DNA from 3 places in the Cellulomonas sp. ES6 genome. Region 1 is predicted to be linked to each of the others. Evidence: predicted binding sites of a transcription regulator. Region 1 holds the regulator's gene; each other region holds the start of a gene.
The links. The regulator LexA, encoded in region 1, represses DNA repair genes until DNA is damaged. The targets are predictions, from matches to a motif close to TCGAACANNTGTTCGA.
Positions count from the first base shown of each region.

Region 2: a site for LexA is predicted at 5,889-5,904, ahead of uvrA (excinuclease ABC subunit UvrA). Genes of this name have one in related genera too.
Region 3: a site for LexA is predicted at 2,492-2,507, ahead of imuA' (DnaE2-dependent mutagenesis accessory factor ImuA'). Genes of this name have one in related genera too.

Region 1 is NZ_CP125655.1:4,023,444-4,033,644, forward strand. Features, by position in the region: gene P9841_RS18530 (L-lactate dehydrogenase) at 1-130, shown strand, start outside; gene P9841_RS18535 (LysR family transcriptional regulator) at 150-1,109, opposite strand; gene P9841_RS18540 (aminotransferase class V-fold PLP-dependent enzyme) at 1,191-2,255, shown strand; gene lexA (transcriptional repressor LexA) at 2,362-3,102, opposite strand; gene P9841_RS18550 (LysM peptidoglycan-binding domain-containing protein) at 3,397-3,834, shown strand; gene P9841_RS18555 (DUF6544 family protein) at 4,318-5,466, opposite strand; gene P9841_RS18560 (MarR family winged helix-turn-helix transcriptional regulator) at 5,463-5,924, opposite strand; gene nrdR (transcriptional regulator NrdR) at 6,108-6,623, shown strand; gene P9841_RS18570 (S9 family peptidase) at 6,703-8,736, shown strand; gene P9841_RS18575 (AMP-binding protein) at 8,889-10,201, opposite strand, start outside.
Region 2 is NZ_CP125655.1:410,521-420,721, forward strand. Features, by position in the region: gene rapZ (RNase adapter RapZ) at 1-147, opposite strand, end outside; gene uvrC (excinuclease ABC subunit UvrC) at 144-2,303, opposite strand; gene P9841_RS02015 (OsmC family protein) at 2,477-3,007, shown strand; gene uvrA (excinuclease ABC subunit UvrA) at 2,997-5,858, opposite strand; gene P9841_RS02025 (glycoside hydrolase family 15 protein) at 5,959-7,881, shown strand; gene P9841_RS02030 (MBL fold metallo-hydrolase) at 7,878-8,603, shown strand; gene P9841_RS02035 (DUF4190 domain-containing protein) at 8,752-10,044, shown strand; gene P9841_RS02040 (acyl-CoA dehydrogenase family protein) at 10,109-10,201, opposite strand, start outside.
Region 3 is NZ_CP125655.1:531,623-541,823, forward strand. Features, by position in the region: gene P9841_RS02500 (DNA polymerase Y family protein) at 1-1,430, opposite strand, end outside; gene imuA' (DnaE2-dependent mutagenesis accessory factor ImuA') at 1,427-2,425, opposite strand; gene P9841_RS02510 (YbhB/YbcL family Raf kinase inhibitor-like protein) at 2,688-3,224, shown strand; gene P9841_RS02515 (GNAT family N-acetyltransferase) at 3,202-3,672, opposite strand; gene P9841_RS02520 (YbaK/EbsC family protein) at 3,740-4,312, shown strand; gene P9841_RS02525 (NAD-dependent epimerase/dehydratase family protein) at 4,470-5,486, shown strand; gene P9841_RS02530 (iron-containing redox enzyme family protein) at 5,569-6,624, shown strand; gene P9841_RS02535 (glycosyltransferase family 2 protein) at 6,621-7,622, shown strand; gene P9841_RS02540 (CDGSH iron-sulfur domain-containing protein) at 7,619-7,894, shown strand; gene P9841_RS02545 (phytoene desaturase family protein) at 7,943-9,568, shown strand; gene P9841_RS02550 (type 1 glutamine amidotransferase) at 9,578-10,201, shown strand, end outside.

The DNA of each region.
Region 1 (10,201 bases):
GGTGCCGTCGGTGGTGGGGCGCTCCGGCGTGGGCGAGCGGCTCCAGGTGCCGATGTCGACGGACGAGCTCGCGGGGCTCAAGCGCTCGGCCGAGTCGCTGCGGGCGGTGGCGCGGCGCTTCGGGCTCTGAGCGACCGCGGCGCCGGGTCTCAGACGCGCCCGGTCGCGCCACGCGGCCGGACGTGGGGGTGCTCGACGCCCGAGGCCGCGGTGCGCAGTGCGGCGAGCGCGGCGGCGACCGCCGGGACCCGCGCCGTCCCGGGTGCCGCGACGGCCTCGACGACGCGCGACGTCCCGGGGCGCGCCGGGTGGACCGTGACGCCGGGGTGCGGCAGGGCGGCGAGCGCGAGCCCGGGCAGCGTCGCCACCCCGAGCCCCGCGCGGACCAGCCCGAGCACGGCCAGGTAGTCGTCGGTGGCGAAGTCCACCCGGGGCGCGAACCCGGCGCGCGCGCACGCGCCCACGAGCTGCGCGCGGCACTGCGGGCAGCCGGCGATCCACGGGCGGTCCGCGAGCGTGCCGAGCGCCACCGGCTCCCCGGACCGGCGGCCGTCGGCGGCAGGCAGCACCACGAGGACGTCGTCGTCCAGCAGCGGCACCCGGAGCAGGCCGCGGCCCTCCCCGTCGTCCGGCGGCGCGGCGTCCGCGGCGCGGAACGTCAGGGCGACGTCGACCCTGCCGGCGGCGAGCTCGGCGAGCGCCTCGGGCGGCTCCGCCTCGGCGAACGTCGTGCTCAGGCCGGGGTGCTCGGCACGGAGCGCGGCGAGCGCGGCGGGCAGCAGGGTGGCGGCGCCCGAGGGGAACGCGGCGACGCGCACCCGCCCGGCCCGCAGCGACGCCACGGCCGCGACCTCCTCCAGCGTCGCGTCGAGCGCCGACTGCACGGCGGCGGCGTTCCGCGCGAGCACCAGGCCGGCCTCCGTCAGGCGCACGCCACGCCCCGCGCGGACGACGACCGGCGTGCCGACCGCCCGCTCCACCGCCCGGAGCTGCTGGCTGGCGGCGGGCTGCGTCAGCCCGAGGGAGCGCGCGGCGGCGGTCACGCTGCCGGTGTCGTGCACCGCGCGGACGAGGCGGAGGGCGGCGGCGTCGAGCGGTCGGGGCGACATCCTTGGAGCATAAGCTAGACGCATGGGTACGGGAGAAACTGGCGCTTGTCCGCATGATCGTCTCCGGGCAGAGTCTCCGGCATGCGATCCCTCGACGAGCTGCGCGCCGACTTCGACCCCGCGCCGGGCTACCTGAACGCCGCGACCGCGGGCGTCGCGCCGCGGCGGACGGTGCAGGCGCTCCGGGACGACCTGGACCGCTGGGGCGGCGGCCGGCTCGACGTGCCGGGCTACGAGGCGGCCGTCCGCGCCGCGCGCGCGTCGTTCGCGCACCTCGTGGGCGTGCCCGTGACACGCGTCGCGATCGGGTCGCAGGTCTCGGCGATGACGTCGCTCGTCGCGGGCTCCCTCCCGGACGGCGCGCGGGTCGTCTGCGTGGACGGCGACTTCACGTCCGTGGTGTTCCCGTTCCTCGCGCAGGGCGACCGGATCCGGGTCGAGCACGTGCCGGCCACGCGGCTGGCCGAGGCGGTCGTGCCCGGCGTGGACCTCGTGGCCTACGCACTGGTCCAGTCGGCCACGGGGGAGGTGCTCGACGACGAGGCCGTGGTCGCGGCGGCGCGCTCGGCCGGTGCCCGCACGCTGTGCGACCTGACGCAGGCGGCCGGGTGGCTCCCCGTGGACGCGGGCCGGTACGACGTGTCCGTCACGGCCGCGTACAAGTGGCTCTGCGCCCCGCGCGGCACCGGGTTCCTCACCGTGCGCGAGGAGGCGCAGGACGGGCTGCGACCCGCGCAGGCGGGCTGGTACGCCGGCGAGGACCCGTGGGCCTCCTGCTACGGGCCCGCGATGCACCTGGCGTCCGACGCGCGCCGGTACGACGTCTCCCCGGCCTGGCAGGCGTGGCTCGGTGCCGCGGAGTCGCTCGACGCGTTCGCCACGACCGACCCCGCCGCCGTGCGGGCGCACGGGGTCGGCCTCGCGGACGCCCTCCGCGCGGGGCTGGGTCTGGAGCCCGGCGGGTCCGCCGTCGTCAGCCTCGCGGACCCGGACGGCAGCCGCCTGGCCGCCCTGGGCGCGGCCGGGTGCCGCGTTGCCGGGCGGGCCGGGCGCGTCCGGCTCGCCTTCCACGTCTGGAACGACGAGGAGGACGTCGCGCGCGCCCTCGCGGCGCTGACGTCGACGGGCGGGGACGCCGCGGCCTGAGCGCGGCGGGTCGCCCGAGGGGCGGTCGACGTCCGCGGGCGTCCCCGGCCCGGTGGTCCGGGCGGGCGCCGCCGCCGAGGTCCGGGCGGCGTCGCGGCGGGCGCCGCTACAGCGCGCGCAGCACCGAGACGACGCGGCCGAGCACCTGGGCGTGGTCGCCGTCGATCGGCGAGTACGCGGGGTTCTGCGGCATCAGCCAGACGTGGCCGTCGGTGCGCTTGAGCGTCTTGACGGTCGCCTCGCCGTCGAGCATCGCGGCGACGATCTCGCCGTTCTCGGCCACGGGCTGGCGGCGGACGACGACCCAGTCGCCGTCGCAGATCGCGGCGTCGACCATCGAGTCGCCGACGACCTTGAGCAGGAACAGGTCGCCGGCGCCGACGAGCTGGCGGGGGAGCGGGAAGACGTCCTCGACCAGCTGCTCGGCGAGGATGGGCCCGCCGGCGGCGATCCGGCCGACCACCGGCACGTAGGCCGCCTCGGGCACGCCGTCGCGGGGGGCGCTGTCCTCGTCGCCGAGGCCCGCGACGCCCGGCAGGGGGGCGACGCCGCGTGAGTCGTCCGGCTGGACGACCTCGATGGCGCGCGGCCGGTTGGGGTCGCGTCGCAGGTAGCCCTTGCGCTCGAGCGCGGTCAGCTGGTGCTTGACGCTCGACGGGCTCGTGAGGCCGACGGCGTCGCCGATCTCGCGCATGCTCGGCGGGTAGCCGCGGGACTCGACCGAGGCCCGCACGGTCTCCAGCACCAGGCGCTGCCGCGGGGTCAGCCCGTCGCCCTCCGCGTCGAGCTCGACCACGGCAGGCCCGTCTGCCGCGCCCGCCGTCGCGCCGGATCCCTCGATGGCCATCTCCGCTCCCGTCTCCGTGGCGCCGGTGCCTGCCGCACCCGTCCGCCGAGCCGGGCGACCGCGCAGGTCACGGGGCTGCGGACCCACCCGGCGGCGTCCGCCCGGCGGTCGTGTCAGACCCTCGTGGTGCGCTGTTCCCGACGTCCCCGAGCGTAGGGCGCGCGGACGGGTGGATCAAACACCTGTTCGATCGTGTCTCGACATCGCGCTCCGGGTGTGGTTCAGTTCGTACAGACGTTCGAACGAACAGGTGTTCGACGGGTCGCGAGGCGGCCCAGGAGGGAAGTGGTGGAGATGAGCGCCATCGCAGTGCAGCCGCGACTCGGGACGCGTCCCGTGGCCGAGCGGCCGGCCCGTCCTCGTCCTGCCGCGATGGGCCCGGTGACGGCGCGGTCCGCCGGCCGGGAGCGCACCGCCGCGCGTCCGTCCGCCGCCCCCGAGGCGACGCTGCACCTGACGCGCCGGGGTCGCGCGGTCCTGCTCCTCCTGGCCCTGCTCGTGGTGCTCGGAGGGGTCGTCGGTGGCCGCGCGGTGGCGGACGGTCCGCAGCAGGCGACCGAGGTCACGACCCACGCCGTGGTGGCCGGCGAGACGCTCTGGCAGATCGCCGCCGACGTGGCGGCCCCGGGCGAGGATGTGCGCGACGTCGTGCTGCGGCTCCAGGAGCTCAACAGCCTGCCGGACGCCTCGCTGATGGCGGGTCAGGTGCTGCTGCTGCCTGCGGGCTCCTGACCTGCTGGTCCGGTGCATCCGGGCCGCCGTGAATAACGGCACGGGACGCTTGCGTAATTGGGACGCCTGCCTCTACTGTGGTGCCACCTCGAACGGCTGGCTGGGGGGCTCGCCGCGAGGGACGCGTCGTCGCCGGCACCGTGGGTTCGTCCCGCCGCCCGGCGCGAGGCGTGCAGCAACCGTCCGCGCGAGGCGAGTCGCCCGGACGAGACGGGATGGGGGCGTCCCCACGGGGGTGGCCGCACACGCGGCCACCCCCGTCGTCATCTCCGGGCCGGGCGCACGCGTCCCGGCAGGACGGGCGGGGCCGGTGCCCGGAGCGCCCCGGGGCCGGTCGACGTCGCGGCGTCGCCGCGCTGGGTCGGATCCTCGGCGTCGCCGCGCTGGGTCGGATGCTCCGCGTCGCCGCGCTGGGTCGGATCCTCGGCGTCGCCGCGCTGGGTCGGATCCTCGGCGTCACCGCGTCGGCGCGACGTCCGGGCGTCACCGCGCCGGTGCGACGTCGTCCAGCACCATCTCGGCGTAGCGGAACGGCTCGCCCGTGCTCGGGTGCCACATCGCGGCGGCCGCCGACGGCAGCCGGCGCCCGTGGTGCACCGCGTAGCCGTCCACCGGTGTCGACCAGCGCTCGCGTGTGAACGACCGCCCGTCGCGCGTGGCGCGGAAGCGGTCGTCGGAGACGAAGTCCACGAGGTCGCCGTCCTCGTCGAACTCGAGCACGGCCCGCACGGAGTGTCCGCCCTGCCGGTACGTCCCCCGCACGCGGCGCGCGTCGAGCTCCTCCCACGTCACGGGTGCGGCGAGCAGCGCGGACGGCGCCATCAGGCAGAGGTCGTTGAACAACGTCACCGTCTCGCTCCGGTCCATCGCCGGGCCCGCGCCGCGCAGGACGGGGACGGCGGAGAGCAGGTCACCCCGCATGGTGGCCCTGCCCTCGGTCAGCACGTGCAGCACGTCGACCGGGAGCCCCGCCGCGGTGGCGTCCAGCAGGAAGTGCCGGGTGGGGCGGGGGCCGGCCGTGTCCACCTGCTCGCCGGTGAAGGTCATCCACCGGTCGGACGGCCCGCTGCGGATCCGGCCGTGCAGCGTCACGCGCACGGCGGTCACCGGCGGGCGACCGACGCTGCCGGTGCGCCGCAGGTAGCGGGCGACGGCGGCCGGGAGCGTCGCGAGGTCGTCCACGGTGACGGCGCCCGCCCGGTCGGCGTCGGCCCGGACGTCGGCTGCGGCGAGGGCGGCCGCGACGCCGCGGCGGTACCGCGCGCGGGCGGACCAGTGCCCCGTCGCGCACCACCCGTGCAGGACCGCGATCCCGAGCACGACGTTCGCGAGGGTGCCCCAGCGGGCGTCGCCGTGCGACACCACGAGCACCTGGGACGCCACGACCGCGACCGCGCCGGTCCGCCACCAGGTCGGCCGGTCGGCGATCAGGGCGGTGCCGGCCCCGATGAGGAGCACCGCCGTGGCGAGCCACGCGAGGCCCTCCGCCGACCCGACCGCCGGGGGTGCGGCGTCGCCGGCCAGGCCCGGACCTCCGGGTGTGGCGGCGAGCACGAGCAGGTGCGCCGCGCCGTGCGCCACCGCGAGCGCGCCCACGGCGAGGCGGACAGTGCTCCTGGGTCGGCCGGTCACGCGGGGGTCCTCCCGTCGGCGAGCGCGGCGAGGCACCGGCCCACGAGGTCGGCGAGCCGGGCCAGGTCGGCGTCGTCGAGGCCGGCGAACGCCCGCGCGACGAGCTCCTGCTGCTGGGCGACCGCGGCGGGGGAGTCGAACAGCTCGGCGACCCGCGGTGTGGTGCGCAGGCGCGTGGCCCGGCGGTCCGCTGGGTCGGGGACCAGGTCCACCAGGCCGCGACGCTGGAGCTGGAGCGCGATCTGCTTGACGTTCTGCCGCGAGGTGCCGACGACCTCCGCGGCGCGCGTCAGCGTCGGGTGCTCGCCCGGGAAGGCGCGCACGAGCACCGCGAGCAGCAGCCACTGCCGGCTCGTGACGCCGTAGCCGGTGAGGGCCTCGTCCGTGTGGCGCGTCAGGTGCTGCCCGAGCACGAACAGCGTCCCGAACAGCTCCGCCTCGTCTGCCGCGCGCGTCATGTGCGTAAGGTATTACGGATCGCGCGGGTCTCGCGGGGGACGGAGGTCCCTCCGCGGGACGTCCCGGGGCCGGGACGGTGTTGCACCGGGTGCGGCGCCGGTCCTACCGTGTCCCGGTCGTCCGGGAGGGCGCGGCGCCCGCCGCCGTGCCGGCCGCACGACCCGGACCTGCTGGAGGCCCTCATGCACTGCCCGTTCTGCCGCCACGCGGACTCGCGCGTCGTCGACTCCCGCACGTCGGACGACGGTCTGTCCATCCGCCGACGCCGGCAGTGCCCGCAGTGCAACCGCCGGTTCACGACGATCGAGACGGCCAGCCTCTCCGTGGTGAAGCGGTCCGGGGCCACGGAGCCGTTCAGCCGCGAGAAGATCGTGAACGGCGTCCGCAAGGCGTGCCAGGGCCGGCCGGTGAGCGAGGACGACCTCGCGCTGCTGGCGCAGCGGGTCGAGGAGACGCTGCGCGCGAGCGGGTCCGCCGAGCTGGACGCCTACGAGATCGGCCTCGCCATCCTCGGGCCGCTCCGCGACCTGGACGAGGTCGCGTACCTGCGCTTCGCGAGCGTCTACCAGGCCTTCAGCAGCCTGGACGACTTCGAGGCCGCGATCACGGTGCTGCGCGCCGAGAACGAGGTGGCGGACGCCGCGCGTGCCGCGGGGGCCGCCGCGACCGGCGAGGGCGACGCCCCGGCCGCCTCCTGAGAGGGTCGGTGCGGCCGGCGGGGTGACCTCCGGCGCTGCGACGCCCGGCCCCGTCGCCGGGCGTACTACGGTCGGTCGGGTGATCCCCACCGACCTCTCGCTCCTGCACGTCCCCGGAACCCCCGCGCTCGGTCCGGACGGCTCGTACGCCGTCGTCTCCCGCACCGCGCCCGACCTCGACCTCGACGAGTACACCGGCCAGCTCTGGCGGGTGCCGACGGACGGCTCGGGCGAGCCGGTCCGGCTCACCCGCGGACACCGCGACACGGACCCCCGGGTGTCGCCGGACGGGCGGTGGGTCGCGTTCCTGCGCGCCGAGCCGAAGGGCCGTCCCCAGCTGCACGTCGTCGAGGCGGCCGGCGGCGAACCCGTGCGGCTCACCGACGCGCCGCTGGGCGTGCAGACGTCCCGGTGGTCGCCGGACGGGTCCGCGCTCGCGTTCGTCGCGCGGGTGCCCGAGGAGGGCCGGTACGTCGCCGGCGAGGACGCCGGTGCCGAGCGGCCGCGGCACATCACGACGTTCCCGTACCGCAACGACGGCGTGGGCTTCACCCGGGACAAGCGGCGGCAGCTCTTCGTCGTGCCGGTGCCGGCCGACCTGCCGGGGCGCAGCACGCCGGCGGCGGGCGACGACGCGGCCCGCCAGGTCACGTCCGGGGAGCTGGACGTCGAGCAGGCCGAGTGGCTCCCCGACGGGCGCCACGTGGTGGTGGTGGCGGCACGCCACGCCTCGCGCGACGAGGACCTGCGCGCCGACGCCGTGGTGGTCGACACCGCGGAGGGTGCGGACGCGGCGCCGCGCGCGCTGACCGACGCGGACGCCGGCAGCACGCTGGCGGTCTCGGCCGCGCTGCCGTCGCCCGACGGGACGACGCTGTGGCTGCTCGCGCAGGACATGGGGACGTCCGGGAGGGACTTCGTCGCCCGGCAGACGGGCCTGTACCGGCTCGGCCTGACCGCGGGCGCGGACGGTGACGCCGGCCCCCGGGCGGACGGGCAGCCGCAGCGGCTGACCGACGACGAGGCCGTCGACCTGGACCCCGGCACCTTCGCGGTCACGGCCGACGGCGTGCTGGCCGGGGTGCTCCACCGGGGGACGGTGCTGCTGCGCGAGCTGCGCGCCGACGGCTCCGCGCGCGACCTCGTGACCGGGGAGCTGGCGGTGCACGGCGTGGCGGCCGCACCGGTCGCGCCGGTCGCGGTGGTCGCGGCCGCGGGCCCGCTGACGTCCGGGGACCTGCACGCGGTCGACCTCGCGTCCGGTACCACCCGGGTGCTGACCGACTGGTCCGCGCCGCTGCGTGCGACCGGGCGCGTGCGCGCGCCGCGGGAGCTGACGACCACGGCGCCGGACGGCTACCCCGTCCACGGCTGGGTGGTCACGCCCGACCCGGAGCGGTTCGCCGGCCCGCACCCGACGATCCTCATGATCCACGGCGGCCCGTACGCGCAGTACACGGTCGGGCTGTTCGACGAGGTTCAGACGCTGGCGGAGGCCGGGTACGCCGTCGTGTACGGCAACCCGCGCGGATCGGCGGGCTACGGCTCCGCCCACGGCTCGGCGATCCGGCACGCGTTCGGCACCGTCGACACCGACGACGTCCTGGCGCTGCTCGACGCCGCGCTGACCGACCCCGCGCTGGACGGCGGGCGCGTGGGCGTCATGGGCGGCTCGTACGGCGGCTACCTGACCGCCTGGCTCACGACGCGGACGGACCGGTTCGCCGCGGCGATCGTCGAGCGCGGCTTCCTCGACCCGGTGAGCTTCGTCGGCTCCAGCGACATCGGCTGGTTCTTCGGGCTCGAGTACCTCGGCGACGGCGACACGGACGAGGAGCGCGCCGCGGTCGCCGCGCAGTCGCCGATGGCGCACGTCGCGCGGGTCACGACGCCCACGCTGGTCATCCACTCCGAGCAGGACTGGCGGTGCCCCGTCGAGCAGGGTCAGCGCTGGTTCGTGGAGCTCAAGCGGCGCGGGGTCCCTGCCGAGCTGCTGCTGTTCCCGGGGGAGGGCCACGAGCTCACGCGGTCGGGCCGGCCGCAGCACCGGCTGGTGCGCTTCGAGCACGTGCTCGCCTGGTGGGCCGCGCGCCTGCCCGTCACCACGGCCTGACGGCCCGTCGGGAGCCCGGCCGGAGCCCGGCCCGACCCCGCGAGGTCGTCACATCGGTCCGAGGTCGTCACGCCCACGTGACGACCTCGGCCGGGAGTGACGACCTCGCGCGGGGTGCGGCGGCGTCGTGCCGGGACGGGTGCGGCCGGGTGTCAGGCCGGGGCTGCGGCCGCGAGCAGGTCGTCGCGGACCACGCGGCGCAGCACCTTCCCGATCTGCGAGCGCGGCAGGTCGGTGAGGATGACGATCTCGCGCGGGACGGCGTACCGCGCGAGCCGCTCGGCGCACCACTCGCGCACGGCCTGCAGCTCCACCTGGGCGTGCCCGAGCTCCATGACCACGGCGGCGACGACCTTCTCGCCCAGGTCCCCGCCCGGAAGCCCCACGACGGCGACGTCGCGCACACCGGGCATCGTGCGGAGCTTGTCCTCCACCTGCGACGGGTACACCTTGAACCCGCCGGTGACGATCATCTCCTTGATCCGGTCGACGAGGACGACGAACCCGTCGTCGTCGAGCCGCACGACGTCGCCCGTGCGGAGCCAGCCGCCCGGCAGCAGCTGCCCGGCGGTCTCGTCCGGCCGGCCCCAGTAGCCCTGGAACACCTGCGGCCCGCGGATCAGCAGCTCGCCCTGCTCGCCCGGCACCACCTCGCGGGTCGGGTCCTCCTGGTCGACGACGCGGACGTCGGTGCTCGGGAACGGCAGCCCGAGGGCCCCGGGCCGGCGCGCGGGGGACAGGGGCGAGCCGAGCGCGACGGGGGAGGTCTCGGTCATCCCGTAGCCCTCGATGACGAGGCCGCCGGTGAGGCGCTCCCACCGGGCGGCGGTCTGCGGCGACAGCGACATCGCGCCCGAGATCGCGTACCGGAACGACGTGAGGTCCGCGGACCGTGCCTCGGCGGCCGCGGCGAGGCGGTCGAGCATCGGGGGGACGGCCGGCAGGAACGTGCCGGGCCGGCGGCGCTGGGCCGCGAGGACGGCCTCGGGGTCGAACTTCGGGAACACCACGAGCGTCGCGCCGACGCGGGTGGCGTAGGTGAGGCAGAGCGTGAGGCCGAAGGCGTGGAAGAACGGCAGGACGCCGTAGATCGTCTCGGTGCCCGGCTCCGCGCCCGTCCACGCCTGGCCCTGCACCGTGTTGGCGACCAGGTTGCGGTGGGTGAGCACCGCGCCCTTCGGGGTGCCCGTCGTGCCGCCGGTGTACTGCAGCAGCGCGACGTCGTCGGCCGTGGGCAGCGGGTGCGAGGACGGCAGCGGCGAGGCCGCCGCGACCAGGCGGTGCCACACGGGCGTGCCGGCCGGTGGGGTGGCCCGCAGCGCGTCGCGGGTCCGGCGGGCCGCCGGCAGGGGGAGCCGCAGCGCGAGGCGCTTGGCGGCGGGCAGGTCGGCGGACACGTCGACGGCGACGACGGTCCGCACGTCGGTGCCGGGCCGGGCCTCGAGCGCCGCGGCGACGGCCTTCT
Region 2 (10,201 bases), 510 kb from region 1:
GAGGACGGCGCCGGCGCGGGTGCGCCCGGCGCCGGACATGCCGGTGATGATCAGCAGGTGGGGCTGGCGGACGCGCGGCGCCTCCGCCGCCGCCTCGATGGCCGGGATGCCGCTGGGGACCGTGATCGGCGAGGTCTCGTCGCTCATGACCCCAGCATGCCAGCCGGGTCGGTCCCGGCAGCGGGGGCGGGCACCTGCGGCGCGGCGCCGTCGGCGGCATCGGGCGCGGCGCCGTCGGCGGCGGCACCCTCCGGGGTGGCACCGCGCCCGGCCCCCGCCTCCGCCTGCGCGACGGCGCCCGGTCCGGACGGTGCCGCCCCACCGAGCGCGGCCACGACGGCGGCGGCGGTGCGCGCGCCCATCCCCGGGACGGACGCGATCTCCTCGACGCTCGCCGCCCGCAGCCGCTTGAGGGACCCGAAGTGCTTGAGCAGCGCGGCCGACCGGGCGGGCCCGAGACCCGGCACGTCGTCCAGCGCCGACGTCGTCATGCCCTTGCTGCGCTTCTTGCGGTGCGCGTTGATGGCGAACCGATGGGCCTCGTCGCGGACCCGCTGCAGCAGGTACAGCCCCTCGGAGGACCGCTGGAGGATCACCGGGTACTCCTCCCCCGGCAGCCACACCTCCTCGAGCCGCTTCGCCAGGCCGCAGAGCGCGACGTCGTCGATGCCGAGCTCGGCCAGCGCCGCCGCGGCCGCGGCGACCTGCGGCGGACCGCCGTCGACCACGACCAGGTTCGGGGGGTACGCGAACCGCTGCGGCCGGCCGGTGGTCGCGTCGACCGGGCCCGAGCGCACGGGCCCGGCGTCCGTGTCGGCCAGCGCCTCCGCGACCTGGTCCTCCCCCAGCCCCAGCTCGAGGTCGCCGGACTGCTCGCGCTCCGCCAGGTAGCGCCGGAACCGCCGCGTGATGACCTCGTGCATCGCCGCGGTGTCGTCGCGCGCGCCGTCGCCCTCCGGGCCGCGGATGCTGAACTGCCGGTACTCGGGCTTGCGCGCGAGGCCGTCCTCGAACACGACCATCGACGCCACCTGGTAGGTGCCCTGGTTGTGCGAGACGTCGTAGCACTCAATGCGCAGCGGCGCGGACTCCAGGCCCAGCGCCTCCTGGATCTCCCGCAGCGCCTGGCTCCGGGTGGTGAGGTCGCCCGCGCGGCGGGTGCGGTGCAGGGCGAGGGCGTGCTCGGCGTTCTTCCGGACGGTGCCCGCGAGCTCGTGCTTCTCCCCGCGCTGCGGCACCCGCACGTGCACCCGCGACCCGCGCAGGCCGGACAGCCAGGCCTGCACCTGGTCGAGGTCCGGCGGCAGCACCGGGACGAGCACCTCGCGCGGGACGGCGCCCGCGGTCGCGCCCGCCTCGCCGCCCGGCGCGTCGCCGTAGACCTGCTGGAGCAGGTGCTCGACGAGCTCGGCGTCGGTGACGTCCTCGACCTTCTCGACCACCCAGCCGCGCTGACCGCGGATCCGCCCGTCCCGCACGTGGAACACCTGCACCGCGGCCTCGAGCTCGTCGCCGGCGAGCGCGAAGATGTCCGCGTCGGTGCCGTCCGACAGCACGACGGCGTTCTTCTCGGTCGCCCGCTCGAGCGCCGCGATGTCGTCGCGCAGGCGCGCGGCGCGCTCGAAGTCGAGGTCCGCCGCGGCCTCCTTCATCCGCGCGGTGAGCCGCCGCGTGAACCGCGCGGTGTCGCCCGCCATGAAGTCGGCGAACTCCTCCGCCAGCACGTGGTGGTCCTCCTGCGAGATCCGTCCGACGCACGGCGCCGAGCACTTCTCGATGTACCCCAGCAGGCACGGGCGGCCCTGCTGGTGCGCGCGCTTGAACACGCCCGCCGAGCAGGTCCGCACCGGGAACACGCGCAGCAGCAGGTCGACCGTCTCCCGGATCGCCCACGCGTGCGCGTACGGGCCGAAGTACCGGGTGCCGGGCCGCTTCGCGCCCCGCATCACCTGCACCCGGGGGAACTGGTCCGCGAGCGTGACCGCCAGGTACGGGTACGACTTGTCGTCGCGGTACTTCACGTTGAACCGGGGGTCGAACTCCTTGATCCAGGAGTACTCCAGCGCGAGCGCCTCGACCTCCGTGCCGACGACGGTCCACTGCACCGACGCGGCCGTGGTGACCATCTGCTGCGTGCGGGGGTGCAGGCCGGCGACGTCCTGGAAGTAGCTGTTCAGCCGCTGCCGCAGGCTCTTGGCCTTGCCCACGTAGATGACCCGGCCGTGCTCGTCGCGGAACCGGTAGACGCCCGGCGAGTCCGGGATCTCGCCCGGGGCGGGGCGGTAGGTCGCGGGATCAGCCATATGCAGCAGCCTAGTTCGGCCCACCGACACGAACCGCCCCCGGCCGGACCCCGCGGGGTGCCACCCCCGCGCCGGCCCGGGACCTGCTGCGGGCCGGCTGCAGCGCCGTGGTGGCGGCGGTGGCGGGCGTCACCTGGTGGCGGAGGCGCCGGGGCTCTCGCCTACGCTGAGGCATGGGCCTGCTGCACACATACACCGCCGACGTCGTCTGGACGGGGGCCGGCGCGACCGGCACCACGGGGTACGGCGCCTACGCGCGCGACCACGAGGTGCGGGTCGACGGCAAGGCGCCGATCCTCGGCTCGTCGGACCCGGCGTTCCGCGGCGACCCCGCCCGCCACAACCCCGAGGAGCTGCTGGTCGCGGCGCTCGCGCAGTGCCACATGCTGTGGTTCCTGCACCTGGCGTCGGCGGCCGGCGTCGTCGTGGTCGCCTACACGGACCGCGCCGGCGGCACGATGCGCGTGGAGGCGGCCGGGCACGGCCAGTTCACCGAGGTGGTGCTGCGGCCGCAGGTGACGATCCGGCCCGGGGGCGCCGTGCCCGCGGACGAGGACCCGTCCGGCCTGGACGCGCAGCTCGCGGACCTGCACCGGCGCGCGCACGAGCACTGCTTCATCGCGCGGTCCGTGAGCTTCCCGGTGCGCACGGACCCGGCGCCGGCGGTCCTGGAGGCCGCCGGCGCCGCGGACGTCACGCGCTGACGGCCTCGCGCGCCGGCTCGAGCACCTCGGCCAGGAACCGGCCGGTGTGGCTGGCCGGCACGGTCGCCACGTGCTCCGGGGTGCCCTCGGCGACGACCGTGCCGCCGCCGGACCCGCCCTCGGGGCCCATGTCGATGATCCAGTCGGCGTTCTTGATGACGTCGAGGTTGTGCTCGATGACGATCACCGAGTTGCCCTTGTCGACGAGGCCCTGCAGCACGCCCAGCAGCTTGCGGATGTCCTCGAAGTGCAGGCCGGTCGTCGGCTCGTCCAGGACGTACGCGGTGCGACCGGTCGACCGGCGCTGGAGCTCGGTCGCGAGCTTGACGCGCTGCGCCTCGCCGCCGGACAGGGTGGGCGCCGGCTGGCCGAGGCGGACGTAGCCGAGCCCGACGTCGACCAGCGTGCTCAGGTGGCGGCTGATCGCCGGCACCGCGGCGAAGAACTCCGCGGCCTCCTCGATCGGCATGTCGAGCACGTCGGCGACGGTCTTGCCCTTGAAGTGCACCTCGAGCGTCTCGCGGTTGTACCGGGCGCCGTGGCAGACCTCGCACGGGACGTACACGTCCGGGAGGAAGTTCATCTCGATCTTGAGGGTGCCGTCCCCGGAGCACGCCTCGCAGCGGCCGCCCTTGACGTTGAACGAGAACCGCCCGGCCGTGTAGCCGCGCACCTTCGCCTCGGTGGTCTCGGCGAACAGCTTGCGGATCCGGTCCCAGACGCCGGTGTACGTCGCGGGGTTCGACCGCGGCGTGCGGCCGATCGGGCCCTGGTCGACGTGCACGACCTTGTCGAGGTGCTCGAGACCGGACACGCGCTTGTGGCGCCCGGCCACCCGGCGCGCGCCGTTCAGCTCGTTGGCCATGACGGTGTAGAGGATCGAGTTGACCAGCGTCGACTTGCCGGAGCCGGACACGCCGGTCACCGCCGTGAGCGTCCCGAGCGGGAACGTCACGTCGACGTTCTGCAGGTTGTGCTCGCGCGCGCCGTGCACGGTCACCTGGCGCTTCTTGTCCACCTTCCGGCGCGTGGCGGGCATCGGGATCGACCGCCGGCCGGACAGGTACGCCCCCGTGACCGACTCGCGCGACGCGAGCAGGCCCTTCAGGTCGCCCGAGTGCACGACGCGGCCGCCGTGCTCCCCCGCGCCCGGGCCGACGTCGACGATCCAGTCCGCGGTGCGGATGGTGTCCTCGTCGTGCTCGACCACGATGAGCGTGTTGCCGAGGTCGCGCAGCCGGGTGAGCGTGTCGATGAGGCGGCGGTTGTCCCGCTGGTGCAGGCCGATCGACGGCTCGTCCAGGACGTACAGCACGCCCACCAGGCCGGAGCCGATCTGGGTGGCCAGCCGGATGCGCTGCGCCTCGCCGCCGGACAGCGTGGCGGCGGCGCGCATGAGCGAGAGGTAGTCGAGGCCGACGTCGAGCAGGAAGCCGAGCCGCGCCTGGATCTCCTTGAGCACCTGCTCGGCGATCTGCCGCTCGCGCACCCCGAGCTCGAGGGCGTCGAGGAACCCCTTCGCCTCCCGGATCGGCAGGGCGCAGACGTCGGCGATGGACTTGCCGCCGACGAGCACCGCGAGCACCTCGGGCTTGAGGCGCGCGCCCTCGCACACGGGGCACGGCACCTCCCGCATGAAGGCCTCGTACTTCTCCTTGCTCCACTCCGACTCGGTCTCGGAGTGGCGGCGCTCCAGGAACGTCACGACGCCCTCGAAGCCGGTGGAGTACTGCCGCTCGCGCCCCCAGCGGTTGCGGTACTTCACGTGCACCTGGTGGTTCTCGCCGTACAGCACGGCCTTGCGCGCACGCTCCGGCAGGGCGCGCCACGGCTTGTCCATCGAGAACCCGAGGTCGTCCGCCAGCGCGGAGAGCACCCGCTCGAAGTACTCCGAGGAGATCTGCGCCCACGGGGCCACCGCCCCGTCGCGCAGCGAGAGGTCCTCGTCCGGGACCACGAGCTCCGGGTCGACCTCCAGGCGCGAGCCGATGCCGGTGCACTCCGGGCACGCGCCGTACGGCGCGTTGAAGGAGAACGTCCGCGGCTCGATCTCCTCCAGCGTGAGCTGGTGGTCGTTGGGGCAGGCGCGGTTCTCGGAGAACCGCCGCTCGCGCTCCGGGTCGTCCGCGTCGAGGTCCACCATCTCGGCCACGAGCAGCCCGCCGGCGAGCCCGAGGGCCGTCTCCACGGAGTCGGTCAGCCGGCGCTGCACGCCCTCGCGGGCGACGAGGCGGTCGACCACCACCTCGATGTCGTGCTTGAGCTTCTTCTCGAGCGTCGGCGGCGACGCGAGCTGGACCACCTCGCCGTCCACGCGCGCACGGGCGAAGCCCTTCGCCTGCAGCTCCTTGAACAGGTCCGCGTACTCGCCCTTGCGGCCGCGGACCACCGGCGCCAGGATCTGGTACCGCGTGCCCTCGGGCAGCTCGAGCAGCCGGTCGACGATCTGCTGCGGGGTCTGGGCGGTCACCCGCTCCCCGCAGACCGGGCAGTGCTGCGTCCCGGCGCGCGCGAACAGCAGGCGCAGGTAGTCGTAGACCTCGGTGATGGTGCCGACGGTCGACCGCGGGTTGCGGTTGGTCGACTTCTGGTCGATCGACACCGCGGGCGAGAGCCCCTCGATGAAGTCGACGTCGGGCTTGTCCATCTGCCCGAGGAACTGCCGGGCGTACGCGGACAGCGACTCGACGTACCGCCGCTGGCCCTCCGCGAAGATCGTGTCGAACGCCAGCGACGACTTGCCCGACCCCGACAGCCCGGTGAAGACGATGAGCCTGTCGCGCGGGAGGTCCAGGTCGACGTTGCGCAGGTTGTGCTCGCGGGCCCCCTGGACCACCAGTCGATCGTTCACGCGCGCCATGCTACGGCGGACCTCCGACAACCGCACATGTGTTCGAACGGCGTGCGGCAGCGTGCTCGCGCGACGTCGCAGGTCGCCGCATGATGGGGCGGTGCCCGCGCAGCCCCCCGCCGTGACCGACGCCACGCCCGAGCCGACACCCCGGGCCCCCCTCGCCCCCGCCGCGCCGCCGGACCCGGCGACCCCCCTCGCGGAGTACGCCGTCCTGGGCGACGGCCGCACCGCGGCGCTGGTCTCCCGATCCGGGTCGGTCGACTGGTGGTGCGCCCCGCGGTTCGACTCCCCCGCCGGGTTCGCGGCGCTGCTCGGCGGCCCGGAGCACGGGCGCTGGCTGCTCACGGCACCGGACGCGACGTCGGTGCGGCGCCGCTACCTCGGCGACTCGTTCGTCCTCGAGACGACGTTCCGGACGCCGACGGGGACGGCGGTGCTGCTCGACGCGATGCCGCTGGGAGACGGCCGGTGCGACCTGGTGCGCCACCTGACCGTGACGGAGGGCACCGTGCGGGTGCGCCACGAGTGGGTGGTCCGCTACGGCTACGGGGCGGTCACGCCGTGGGTGCACCGCGTCACCGACCCCGACGGGCGCGAGGCCGTCCAGGCGGTGGCGGGCCCCGACAGCCTGCTGCTGCGCGGCGACCGGCTGCCCCGGCCGCAGCGCACGGCGGGCGGCCACCGCGCGCACGTCGACGAGGTGGACATGTCCGAGGGCGAGAGCCTCGAGCTGTCGCTCACGTGGGCGCCGTCGTGGCTGCCCGTGCCGCGCGCGCCCCGCCTCGAGCACCGCGTCGAGGCGACCGAGCACCGCTGGGGTGCGTGGGCGCGCGCCGCCCGGTACGAGGGGCGCTACCGGGCCGCGGTGGTCCGGTCCCTGCTCGTGCTGCGCCTGCTGACCGACGCGCAGACCGGCGGCATCGTGGCCGCCGCGACGACGTCCCTGCCGGAGGACCTGGGCGGCGAGCGCAACTGGGACTACCGGTACTGCTGGCTGCGCGACGCCGCGATGACGCTCGAGGCCCTGCTCGAGCACGGGTACCGCTCCGAGGCCCAGGCGTGGCGGCAGTGGCTGCTGCGCGCCGTCGCGGGCGACCCCGAGGACGTGCAGATCATGTACGGGGTGGACGGCTCGCGGGATCTGCCCGAGCGGACGCTCGACCACCTGCCGGGCTACGCCGGCTCGCGTCCCGTGCGCGTGGGCAACGCGGCCGTCGGGCAGGTGCAGAACGACGTGCTCGGGGAGGTGATGTGCGCACTGCACCTCGCCCGGGCCGCGGGGGTCGAGGAGAGCGCCGACTCGTGGTCGCTCCAGGTCCGCCTGGTCGACCACCTGTGCGGCGCGTGGCGCCGGCCCGACTCCGGGATCTGGGAGGTGCGCGGCGCGCCGCGGCACTTCACGCACTCCAAGGTCATGGCGTGGGCGGCGCTCGACCGGGCGGTCCGCGCCGTCGAGGAGCACGGGCTCCCGGGGCCGGTGGAGCGCTGGCGGCGCGAGCGCGACGCGGTGCACGCCGACGTGCTGGCCCACGGGTGGCACGCCGGCCGCGGCACGTTCGTGCAGCACTACGGCGCCGAGCACACGGACGCCTCCCTGCTCCAGCTCGTCCAGGTCGGGTTCCTGCCGCCCGACGACCCGCGGCTGCTCGCCACGGTCACCGCCGTCCGCGACGAGCTCGAGGTCGCACCCGGCCTCCTGCACCGGTACCGGACGGACCGCACGGACGACGGCCTGCGCGGCGGCGAGCACCCGTTCCTCGCCTGCTCCGGCTGGCTCGCCGACGCCCTCGCCCGGCAGGGGGACGTGGCGGGGGCGACGGCGGTCCTCGACGTGCTGACCTCGCTGCCGGGTGACCTCGGGCTGCTCGCCGAGGAGTTCGACCCGGGGACCGGGCGGATGATGGGCAACCTCCCCCAGGCCCTGTCGCACCTCGCGCTCGTCCGCGCCGCGCACAGCCTGGACGAGGCGCTCGTCCGGGGCGCGTCCGCGCAGCCGTCCGGGACGGCGGACCGGCCGTGACCGGGCCCGTGGCGGCGTCCGGCTACACGGGCGACGTCGTGACCGGCGGGCCGGCGGACGTGCGGGTGCTCGACGAGGTCGTGCTGCGGAAGGTGTCGGTCGGGCCGATGGACAACGCGGCCTACACGCTGGTCTGCCGCCGCACGGGCGCCCAGCTGCTCGTGGACGCGGCCGCGGAGCCCGGGCGGCTGCTCGCGCTCGTGCGGGACGGCTCGCCCGCGGGACGGCTCGACCTCGTGGTGACGACCCACCGTCACGCCGACCACCTCGGGGCCCTCGCCGCCGTGCTGGACGCCACGGGCGCGGCGCACGCCGCCGGGGCGGACGACGCCGCCGCCGTCGCCGCGGGGGCGGGCACGACGCCCCCGCGGCCGCTGCGGCACGGCGACGTGCTGGCGGTCGGAGCCGTCGCACTGGAGGTGGTGGCCCTGCGCGGGCACACGCCCGGCGCGGTGGCGCTGGCCTACCGGGAGCCGGACCGGGTGCGGGCGGACGGTGCGGTGCCGGGCCGCGTGCACCTCCTCACCGGGGACTCGCTCTTCCCGGGCGGCCCCGGCCGCACGGCGGACCCGGCGGCGTTCGCGGCGCTCATGACGGACCTGGAGCAGCGGGTGTTCGGCCGCTTCGGGGACGACACGTGGGTGTACCCGGGCCACGGGCGCGACACCACGCTCGGCGCCGAGCGTCCCCACCTGGCGGCCTGGCGCGCACGCGGCTGGTGAGCGCGGCGGCCGGTTCCCGGCCCGACCCGCGGACCCCCTGCCGGGAGCGTGGACCACGGTGCACAATCGGTACGAACCCGGCGTCCCGGCCGCGTCGTGGTCTGCGATAGTGACCGACGGCATCGTCAGCAGCACCGGAGGGACACCCATGTCGAACGACGGCACCGCCACGCCCGGCCAGGAGGGCCCCGAGCCGTCCCCGTGGTCCGCACCGGGGGCGGGTGACGAGCGCCCCGCGGCGCCCGCCCCCTCCGGCTACGAGGCGGACGCCGCCGCCGGACCGGCCCCCTCCGGCTACGAGGCCCCGACGGCGTCCTGGCCCTCCGCCCCCGGGACTCCGCCCGCCGGGGATCCGGCCGCCGAGCAGCCGGGCTCCGGCCCCGACGGCGGGTACGGCCCGCCTGCGTACGGCGCGCCCGGGTACGGCGCGCCCGGGTACGGGCAGCCCGGCTCGCCGCAGGCGGGGTACCCGCAGCCCGGCGGCGAGCAGCCCCCGGCACCGCAGCCCGGGTACGGCCCGGCCGGCCAGCCCGGGTACGGCGGGTACCCGCAGCCGACCGGTCCCGCGCAGCCCGCAGGCGGGTTCCCGGCCGGCCCGGGGGCGGGCGGCTACCCGCCGCCCCCCGGTGGCGGCTACCCGCAGGCCCCGTACGGCGGCGGGCAGTACCCCGCACCGCAGGCCCGCGGGACGGACGGCGTCTCCATCGCGGCGCTCGTCACCGGCGTGCTCATGATGGGCGTCGTGCCGATCGTCCTGGGCATCCTCGGCCTGAACCGCACCAAGAAGAACGGCACGCAGGGCCGCGGGCTCGCCATCGCCGGCATCGTCCTGGGCGCGCTGGAGATCCTCGGAGCGATCGCGATCGCGATCATCGTGCTCGTGGCGGTCCGCTCCTACGACGCCCGCATGGACGACCTGCGCACCGACTGCGCGGCGGGCGACATGGCGGCGTGCGACGACCTGTACGACGAGTCGAACGTCGGCACCGACGAGGAGGACTTCGGCTGGACGTGCGGCGGCCGGACGCAGGGCGGTGGCGGCTGCACGGACATCGGCGCGTTCACGTACGGCGACGACCCCGACCTGGACGCGCTGTGGGACGCCTGCGACGGCGGCGACATGGCCGCGTGCGACGAGCTGTACTTCTCGTCCGGCTCGGGCACCGACTACCAGGAGTTCGGGGACACGTGCGGCGGGGAGACCACCGGCGGCGACCTGTGCGACACCGGTACGGGCGGCACGGTCGACGGGGCCAAGTCGTACGGGGACGACCCGGACCTCGACGCCCTGTGGGACGCGTGCGAGGCCGGCGACGCCGGGGCGTGCGACGACCTCTACTGGTCCGCACCGAGCGGGTCCGAGTACGAGGACTTCGGGGGCACCTGCGGCAACCGCTCCGACTCCTACGCGATCTGCGAGGACCTGATGGCGACGTCCTGACGACGGGACGGCCGTGACCGAGGGCCCGGGGCGTCACGCCCCGGGCCCTCGTCCGTCCGGCACCTCAGCGCTCGACCGGCCCCAGCCACGCGGTGGCCACGGTCGCGTGCGCCGACTCGTCGTCGGAGGGGTGGAACATCCCGGCGAGCACGTCGCG
Region 3 (10,201 bases), 630 kb from region 1:
ACCCGGGCGGGCGGCGCGGTCATCACGAGGCGCCCGTCGAACCACACCGGCCGCCCCCGGGCGTCGAGCACCTCCACGGGCGCGGGTCGGACGGGCACGGTGGCGGGTGCCGGCTCCGGGAGGCGGCCCGGCCACGGCCGGTCGGCGGGCCGGGGTGCGGCAGCCTGCGCCCCCCAGGGCTGCAGGTGCACGCGGTCGCGGATGTCCCGGCCGCCCTGCAGGGCGGCGGTGAGCACGCCGTCCCCGCCGAGCAGGCCCTGCACGCGGTCGAGCGCGCGGTGCGCCCGCAGGTCACCACCGGACGGGCCGCCCCACAGCCGGCCCTGCTCGGCGCCGGCGGCGGCGACGTCCTCGGCGGTGATGGCGAGGGCGACGAGCCCGACGGGCTCGGCCCCCTCGTCGTGCTCCGGCTCCGCCCGGCCGCCCCGCTCGACCGCCGCCGCGGTGAGCCAGCCCTCGAGCTGCCAGCGCACCCGGTCGGTGATCCGCGCCGCGGACAGCCCGCCGAGCCCCCCGAGGTCCGTCCGCCAGGTGCGGGTGAGCTCCTCGCCGGAGTCCGTCCGGGCGGCGATGCGCAGCCGCCCGCAGGTCAGCGACTGCTCCGTGAGCAGGGTGTGCAGCTCCTCCGCCAGGCGCCGGCCGGCGAACGTCGCGACGTCCACCCGGTGCGCGGGCGGGTCGAGGGCGGTGGCGACCTCGAGGTCGGTCTCGGGGCGGCGGCGGGCGGGCGGGCGCAGGTCGTCCCCGCGCGCCAGGGTCCAGGCCCACGTGCCCCAGCCGCCGAACCGCGCGTGCACGTCCCCCGCCGCGAGCGCCGCGAGGTCCCCGAGGGTCCGCAGCCCGAGCCGGCGCAGCAGGTCGACGAGGTCGGTCACGGCCCGGAGGGCGTCGTCCTGCACCGCGGCCGTGCCGACCTCCCCGACCTGGCGCGGCGCCAGGAACTCCCGGGAGCGGCCCGGGGGGACGACGTCGTCGGTGCGGGCCGCGAGGATCGCCGCCAGCAGACCGTCGGCGGTGCCGACCTGGCACTCGTGGCCGGTGCGTTCGGCGACGGCGGACACCAGGCGCTCGGCGAGCGCCTCCTCCGTCCCGTGGAACCGGGCCGCACCGTCGGCGGGGAGCAGCAGCAGGCCGGGGCGGGCGACCTCGACGCCGGCGACGACCGACTCGGTGGCGGCGGCGACCGGCTCGAACAGCCGGGCGTCGCGGTCGTCGTCGGCGGGCAGCAGGACGACCTCCGGGCAGACGCCCTGCGCCTGCCGACGCCGCATCCCCCGGCGCACGCCCTGCGCCCGGGCGAGCGCGGACACGGCGGTCAGCCGCGCGCCGGACTGCACGGCGGCGGGCAGGTGCGGCGGCACGTCGGCGGCCCGCACCGCGGCGACGACCGGCCAGTCCGGCACCCAGACGACGGTGGTGCGGGTGCTCATCCGACCAGCCTCAGGCCGGGGCGGTCCGCCTCACCGGGCGCGGACGCGGCGGGGACCGCGGGTGGGGCGTACGGGTCGGCACCGGCCTCGAGCGGCAGGACCACGCGCAGGTCCTGGGCGCGGCCGGCGCCACCGCGGCCCGTGCGGGTGATTCGGAGCTCGTGCGCCCGCAGCCGGCCGTCGCCGTCGCCCACCCCGGTCCACCGGCCGCCCTCGACGGTCAGCACGCAGCCCGCCCCGGGCCACGGCGAGGTGGCCAGCAGCACGGACCCGCGGTCGCGGGCGCGCGCCATGAGCCGGCGGCGGTCGGCGTCGGCGAGGGTCGCCCCCGGGCCGACCACGACGACGTCGATCCCGTCGAGCAGGGCGGCGACGACGGTCGGGGAGTCCACCCCGGGGCGCGGCACGACCGCGAGCCGCGCCAGGGCGACACCGGACTGGGCGGCGGCCAGCAGGCCGAGGCTGGGCTGCCCGACCACCGCCGCCCACGCCTCGCGCGCCGTGCAGGCCGCCGCGATCATCGCGAGCACCAGCGAGGTGGAGCCGAGGACCGCGGTGGTGCTGCCGCGGCGCAGGCCGTCGGGCAGCAGCGGGGTCAGCGCGGGCGGCACGGCGAGCGGCGGCCGGTCGGTCAGCAGCACCGGGCCGCGTGCGGCGGGCCGCGACGGCGACGGGACGCGGCCGGGCAGGTCGGGGACGGCCACGGGCCCGGCCGACGGCGCCGAGCCCGGGAGCCCCTCCGTGTCGGGGCGGACCGCGACCGCGAGCGCCGCGGTGCCGTGGACGGAGTGGCGGTCGGCACCCCCCGCCTCGCGTCCCGGAGAGTCGGTGCCCCCGTCCGCCCCGTGGTCGTCCCTGTGCCCGGTCCCGTGGTCATCCCTGTGGTCGGCCCCGCGTGCCAGACTGCGTGCCCCGGTCCGCAGCTCGGCGTGCGCGAGGGCCGCCCGGGCGCGGGCGATCCGCTCCTGCTGGGTCACCGCGTCCGCCGCGCTCACCGCTCCACCTCCGTCCCGCCCTCCGCGCGGCGGGACGGCCGACACCGTCCCCACCGCCCCCGTCGTTCGAACACGTGTTCGATTGTGCCAGTAGACGCCGACACGACGGCACCCGTCAATCCGGCGCCGGGCCGCCTGGGGACCACGCCCGGCGCGCCGTCGCGGACACGCCGGAGCCCCTGCGCGGACCGGCGCGCGGGGGCAGGATGAGACGCAGGCACACCCGTCGCGGCACCGTCCGCGACCGCCCCGGAGGAGGACCATGGCCGTCTCGCTGACCCGTCCCGTCGCCCCCGAGCCGTACGCCCTGCTGCCGTCCGTCGCCGCCTTCGACGTGGCGAGCGCGGACGTCGTGCACGGCGAGCCGCTCGCCCCCGAGCTCACCGCCGACGGCGGGGGGCTCTCCCCCGCGCTGGAGTGGTCGGGGTTCCCCGAGGGGACGCGCTCGTTCGTCGTGAGCTGCTTCGACCCGGACGCGCCGACCCCCGCCGGGTACTGGCACTGGACGGTCGTGGACGTCCCCGTGAGCACGACCTCGCTCCCCCGCGGCGCGGGATCGCCGGACGGTGCGCTGCTGCCCGAGGGGGCGTTCCACGTCCGCGCGGACGGGGGCACGCCCGGCTACGAAGGGGCCGCGCCGCCGCCCGGGGACCGGCCGCACCGGTACGTGTTCGCGGTGCACGCGCTCGACGTCGAGCACCTCGAGGTCCCGCGGGACGCGACGCCCACGGCGGTGGCGTTCACCGCCCTGTTCCACACGCTCGGGCGGGCGACGATCAGCCCGACGTCCTCCCGCTGACCTCCCCGAGCTCCAGCACCATGCCGGTGGCCCCGGGGGCGACGTCACGGAAGCCCAGCGACTCGTAGAGCCGCCGGCCCGGCGGGTCCGCCACGAGCGTGACGTACGCACCCTCGGGCGCCCGCGCGCGCAGGTCGTCGAGCAGGCGCGTCAGCACGCGGCGGCCCAGACCGCGCCGCTGGTGCCCGGGGTCGACCGCCATGTCCGCGACCAGGAAGTACCAGCCGCCGTCGCCGACCACCCGCCCCATCGCGACGACCCGGCCCTCCGCCGTCCGCACGTGGCACCACGACCAGCTCCCCGCCAGGGCCCCGTCGGCCTGGTCGGGCCGCTTGGGCGTCAGACCCGCGTCGCGGCGCAGCCGCAGGTAGTCGTCCCGGGGCGGCGCGGCGGGCACCAGCACGTACGGGTCGGCGGCGAACGGGTCGGACGGCGGCGGCGGGAGCACGCCCCCATCCTGACCGAGAGGCGGACGACCCGGTGGCACCCACGGCCGTGCTGGCTACGCTGCGGCCATGCCGCTGACGCTCGGGAACCTGACCTGGCTGCGCGCCGTCGACCACCTGCACCTGCTCGCGGAGCCCACCGCCGCAGCCGTGACCGGCTGGGCCGCCGTGGAGCCCGCGGTGGCGGACCAGGTGCTCGTGACGGAGATCGACCCGGGGCTCGCGGACACCGCCGCGATGACCGAGGCGTACGACCTGCCGCTGGCGGTGTCGGCGAACTGCGTCCTGGTGGCGGGGCGGCGCGGCGGCGAGGAGCGGGTCGCCGCGGCCGTCGTGCGGGCGACGGGCCGCGCGGACGTGAACAACGCCGTCAAGCGGCTGCTCGACGTCCGCAAGGCCTCGTTCCTGCCGGTGGACCGCGCCGTCGAGGAGTCCGGCATGGAGTACGGCGGGATCACGCCGCTCGGCCTCCCGACGGGCTACCGCGTGCTGGTGGACGCCGCCGTCGCGACGGAGGTCGAGGGCGCCGGCGGCACGGTGATCATCGGCTCGGGGCTGCGGCGGTCCAAGATCGCCCTGCCGGGCGCCCTGCTGGCGCAGGCCCCGGGCGCGGAGCTCGTCGACGGCCTCGCCCTGGCCTGACCGGAACCGGCCCACCACCAGCCCGGAACCGGCGCCGCACCGGCCCACCACCGGCGCGGCGCCGACGTCGACCCGCCCCCGGAACCGCCCTCGCGCGCGGCGTGCGCGCAGCAGACTGGAGCCGACCCCGCACACCCACCGGCCCCGGGAGGCTCCCGTGCCCGTCCTCGTCGTCGGCGCCGGCTCCGTCGGCTCCGCCCTGGCCACCCTGCTCGCGGGGCGCGGCGAGACCGTGACCCTGGTGAGCCGCTCGGGCCGGGGCCCCTCCGCACCGGGCGTCCGGTGCGTGCCGGCCGACGCGGCCGACGCCGACGCGCTCGCCGTCCACGCCCGCGGCGCCGCGGCGGTCGTGAACTGCGTGAACCCCGGCCCGTACCAGCAGTGGGAGGAGCGGTGGCCCCCGGTCGCCGCCTCCCTGCTCGCGGTCGCGGAGCGCAGCGGCGCGGTGCTGGTGACGCTGAGCAACCTGTACGGGTACGGCCCCGTGGACGGCCCGCTGCACCGCGACCTCCCGCTGGCGGCGACCGGGCACAAGGGCCGGCTGCGTGCGCGCCTGTGGCAGGAGGCGCTCGCCGCGCACGAGGCGGGCCGGGTCCGGGTGACGGAGGTGCGGGCGTCGGACTTCATCGGGCCGACCGTCCCGCGCGCCGGCGGTCTGCTGCGGCGCTACGCCGACGCCGCCCTGCGGGGGCGCACGGTCTGGTCGTTCGGGGACCCGGACGCGCCGCACGCCTTCTCGTACGTGCCCGACGTGGCCCGGACGCTCGCCGTCGTCGCGGGAGACGCACGGGCGTGGGGGCGCGCGTGGCACGTCCCCGGCCCGCCCGAGCGCTCGGTGCGGCAGACGCTCACCGACCTCGTGGCCGCGGCGCAGCCGGCCCCGGGCACGGCGTCGTCGCCCCGCCCCGCCCCGCGCGTGCGGCGGGTGCCGCGCCCGCTGCTGACGGCCGGGGGCGCGGTCGTCCCGGTGCTGCGCGAGCTGGGAGAGGTCCTGTGGCAGACCGAGCGGCCGTTCCTGCTCGACGCGACCGCCACCACCGCCACGTTCGGCCTCCGCCCGACCGCGTGGGAGGAGGTCGTGGCGGCCACGGCACGCGGCTGGGCCGGCGCCGCGACGGCACCCGGCGGGCAGGGCGGCTCGACGGGCGAGGCGGACGACCCGCGGCTACCGTGACGTCGGCACCCGCCCGCGCGGACGCGGGCGCCGCCTCTGGCAGCGGGGCACCCGACCCGACGCGCGCCAGGAGGACCCGACGATGCGAGCACCCGCCCCCCGTGGACCGTTCAGCCGGAGCGTGCTGACCGCGCTCGCGGCGGGTGAGGTCGGCCCGGAGCTCGCCGAGCAGGCCGCGAGCGCCGTCGACGCCTCGCCGGACGTGCTGGTGGACGAGGACGTCCAGCTCGCGCTCACGGTGATGTACGAGCTGCACCACCAGGGCGTCGACGGCGTGGACGACCGGATGGAGTGGGACCCGCACCTGCTGCGCGCCCGGGCGGTCGTCGAGCAGCGGTTCGAGGCGCGGTTGCGTGCGGAGGTCCGCGTGCCGGAGGACCTCGTCGAGCAGCTCGAGGCGGACTCCGCGCGCGAGGGGCTCAGCCCCGCGGTCGCGCGAGCCCTGTTCGACCTGACGGGCCGCGACTCCGGACCGGGCCTGTCGGCGTACGTGGCCCGCAAGGCCACCGACGAGCAGCTGCACGAGCTCCTGGTGCACCGCTCGGTCTACCAGCTGAAGGAGGCCGACCCGCACACGTGGGCGATCCCCCGGCTCATGGGCGCCCCGAAGGCCGCGCTCGTGGAGATCCAGGCCGACGAGTACGGCGGCGGCCGTCCGGAGCGCATGCACGCGGCGCTGTTCGCGCGGACGATGCGCGGACTCGGGCTGGACGACACCTACGGCCACTACGTCGACGACGTGCCCGCGGTGACCCTGGCCTCGGTGAACACGATGTCGCTGTTCGGGCTGCACCGGCGGCTGCGGGGCTGCGTCGTCGGGCACCTGGCGGCGTTCGAGATGACGTCCTCGCAGCCGAACCGGCTGTACGGCAACGGGTTCCGGCGGCACGGCTACGACGCCGACGTGACCTGGTACTTCGACGAGCACGTCGAGGCCGACGCGGTGCACGAGCAGATCGCGGGCCGCGACCTCGCGGGGGCGCTCGTGGAGCAGCAGCCGCACCTGCGGGACGACGTGCTCTTCGGCGCCGCCGCGTGCCTGGAGGTCGACGGCCGGGTCGGCGCGCACCTCGTGGAGCACTGGTCGGCCGGCGAGACCTCGCTGCTGCGGCCGTGGACGGTGGGGAGCGCGGCGTGACCGGGCCGGCCGGGCCGCCGCTGCCGGACGCGGAGTACGTGCTCCCGCTGCGGTGGTCCGACGACGCCGGCCTGGAGGAGCTGGCCGCGTACCTGCGGGGGCTCGCGGGCCGGCTGCCGGTCACGGTCGTCGACGGCTCGGACCCCGCGCGGTTCGCCGCGCACGCGCGGGCGTTCGGCGACGCCGTGCGGCACGTGCGGCCCGACGCGCACCCCGGGCGGAACGGGAAGGTCGCGGGGGTGCTGACGGGGCTGCGCCTGGCGCGGGCTCCGCGGGTGGTGCTGGCCGACGACGACGTGCGCTACGACCGCGCGGCGCTGGCGGTGGTGCTGGCGCGCCTGGCGGACGCCGACGTCGTCCGGCCGCAGAACGTCTTCGACCCGATGCCGTGGCACGCGCGCTGGGACACGGCGCGGACGCTGCTGAACCGGGCGCTCGGCTCCGACTACCCGGGCACGCTGGCCCTGCGTCGCGACGCGCTGGGTCCCGGCGGCTACGACGGGGACGTGCTGTTCGAGAACCTCGAGCTGCTGCGCACGGTGCGCGCCCGCGGCGGGAGCGAGCACCGCGCCGACGACGTGTTCGTGACGCGGCGCCCGCCGACCGTCCGCCACTTCCTGCGCCAGCGGCCGCGTCAGGCCTACGACAGCCTCGCCCAGCCGCTCCGGTTCGCCGCGGAGCTGGCGGTCCTGCCGGTCGTCGTCGTGGCGGCACGCGACGTGCGGGTGCTGACGGCGCTGGCGCTCGTCGTCGTCGCGGTCGCGGAGACCGGCCGGCGGCGCGCCGGCGGTGCCTCCCGGTTCCCGGCGTCGGCCGTGCCCCTGGCCCCGGCGTGGCTGCTGGAGCGCGGGGTGTGCGCCTGGCTGGCGCTCGTGCTGCGCGCCTGCGGCGGCGTGCCGTACGCGGGAGGGCGCCTGGCGCGCGCCGCGACGCCGCTGCGTGACCTGCGTGCCGTGCACCGCCTCGTCCACCCCCGGTCCCCGGAGGTCGCCGCGTGAGCCCCGGCAGCCGGGATGACGCACCCGCCGTCGTCCTCACCGCCTGCCCCGACGGCCCGATCCTCGTGCGGGGGGACGTGGAGCTCCGCGACGCGACCGGGCAGGTCGTCCCCCGCCGGCGGGCCACGGTGGCCCTGTGCCGGTGCGGCGCCTCCGCCATCAAGCCGTTCTGCGACGGGTCGCACAAGGCGATCGGCTTCCGGACCGACGACGAGGTCCCCCGCCCTCCGGAGCCCGCCCCCGCGCGGCCCCGCACGGGGCGCGCGCCGTGACCGCCGCCGGGGCTGCGCGGACGCCGCGTCCGGCCTAGCGTCGGGTCGATGAGCCCGGACCCCACGCACCCCCGTCACGGCCGTCCCCGTCACGGCACCGGCGCCGCCGCGCCCCGCGGCGCGGCCCCGGGTGGCGCCCGGCCGGGGCGTCGCGTCCCCCGCCCGGCCGCCGGCCGCGGCGACGTCGACGCGGTGGTGGTGGGCTCGGGCCCCAACGGGCTCGCGGCCGCGGTGACGCTCGCCCGCGCGGGGCTGTCGGTGACGGTGCTGGAGGCGCAGGACACGGTCGGCGGCGGGTCCCGGACGCTCGACCTCGGCCTGGCGCCGGGCATCGTCCACGACATCTGCTCGGCGGTGCACCCGATGGCGTGGGCGTCGCCGTTCTTCCGCGAGCTGCGCCTGCACGAGCGCCTGGACCTGCTCACCCCGGAGGCGTCGTTCGCGCAGCCCCTCGACGGCGGCCGGGCGGCCGTGGCCTACCGCGACCTGGACCGCACCGCCGACGGGCTGGGCGCGGACGGCGACGCGTGGCGCCGGCTGTTCGGCCCGCTGTCCGAGCGGTGGCAGGACGTCGTGGCGCTGGCGCTCGGGGACCACCGCAGCGTCCCGCCGGGCGCGACGCCCCGCACGGTCGCCACCGCGGCACGGTTCGCGCTGGGGGTGCTGCGCAACGGCTCGCCCGTCGTGCCGTCGGCCCTGCGCACCGAGGAGGGCGCGGCGCTGCTGACGGGCGTGGCCGGGCACGCGATCACGCCGCTGCCGTCGCTGGCGGCGGCGGGCACGGCCGTGCTGCTCACCACCCTCGCGCACGCGGAGCACGGCTGGCCCGTCGTCCGCGGCGGCTCGCAGGCGATCGTCGACGCGCTCCACGCCGACCTGGTGCGCCTCGGCGGCCGCGTGGTGACGGGCCACCCCGTCGCGCGCCGCGCCGACCTGCCGCCGGCGCGCGCGTACCTGTTCGACACGGCCCCGCGCCTCGTCGCCCAGGTGTTCGGCGACGCGATGCCCCCGCGGCTGCAGCGGGCGTACGCCGGGTACCGGTACGGCAACGCCGCCGCGAAGGTGGACCTCGTCGTCGACGGCCCGATCCCCTGGGCGCACCCCGAGGTGCACCGCGCGGGCACGGTCCACCTGGGCGGGACCCGGGACCAGGTGGTGGAGGCGGAGGCCGCCGTCGGGCGCGGCCGGCACGCCGAGCGGCCGCTGACGCTGCTGTCGGACCCCGCCGCGCTGGACCCCGGGCGCGGCGCCGGCGGCCTGCGGCCGGTCTGGGCGTACGCGCACGTCCCGGCGGGCTCCGACGTCGACCCCACCGAGGCGGTGCTCCGCCAGGTCGAGCGGTTCGCACCCGGGTTCCGGGACACGGTCGTCGCCTCGCACGCGCTGCCCGCCGCACGGCTCGCCGAGCACGACGCGAACCTGGTCGGCGGCGACATCTCGGGCGGCGCGGTGTCGCTGTGGAGCATGGCGACCCGCCCGGTCCCCCGGCTCGACCCGTACGCCTCGGGCGCACCCGGCGTGTACCTGTGCTCGGCGTCCGCCCCTCCCGGGCCGGGCGTGCACGGGCTGTCCGGCTGGTACGCGGCGCGTCGGGCGCTGCGGGACCTGCGGGCGCCGCGCGACCCGGCGGACGGGCCCGCGCCCGGCCGCACGCCGCGCCCGGCCGGAGGCTAGGGTCGCGGGGTGACCTCGCCGCGTCCCGTCCTCGTCCTCACGCACGTCGCGCACGAGGGCCCGGGCCTCGTCGCCCGCGCACTGGACGGCCTGCCGATGACCACGCGGACCGTCGTCGACGACCCCTCGCCGCGGCTGCCGGCGGTCGGCGACCTCGCCGGCCTCGTCGTCATGGGCGGGCCCCAGGACGCGGACGACGACCTCGGCCACCCGGGCCTGGCCGCCGAGCGCCGGCTTCTCGCCGAGGCGGTCGACGCCGGCGTCCCGACCCTGGGCGTCTGCCTGGGGATGCAGCTGCTCGCCCTGGCGCTCGGCGCCCGCCTGCACCGGCGGCACGGCACGGAGATCGGCTTCGCGCCCGTGGACGTCGTGGCCCCGGACCCGCTCCTGGCCGCGACGGGGCCGCACCCGACGGTGCTGCACTGGCACGACGACGCCGTGGACCTGCCGGACGGCGCCACGCTGCTCGCGCGCACCGGCACCACGCCGGTGCAGGCGTTCCGGGCGGGCAGCGCCGTCGGCCTGCAGTTCCACCTGGAGGTGGAGCCCACCCTGCTCGACGTCTGGCTCGCGACCCCCGCGATGACGGCGGGCCTCGAGCCGGGCGAGGCGGAGGCGATCCGGATCGGCTCC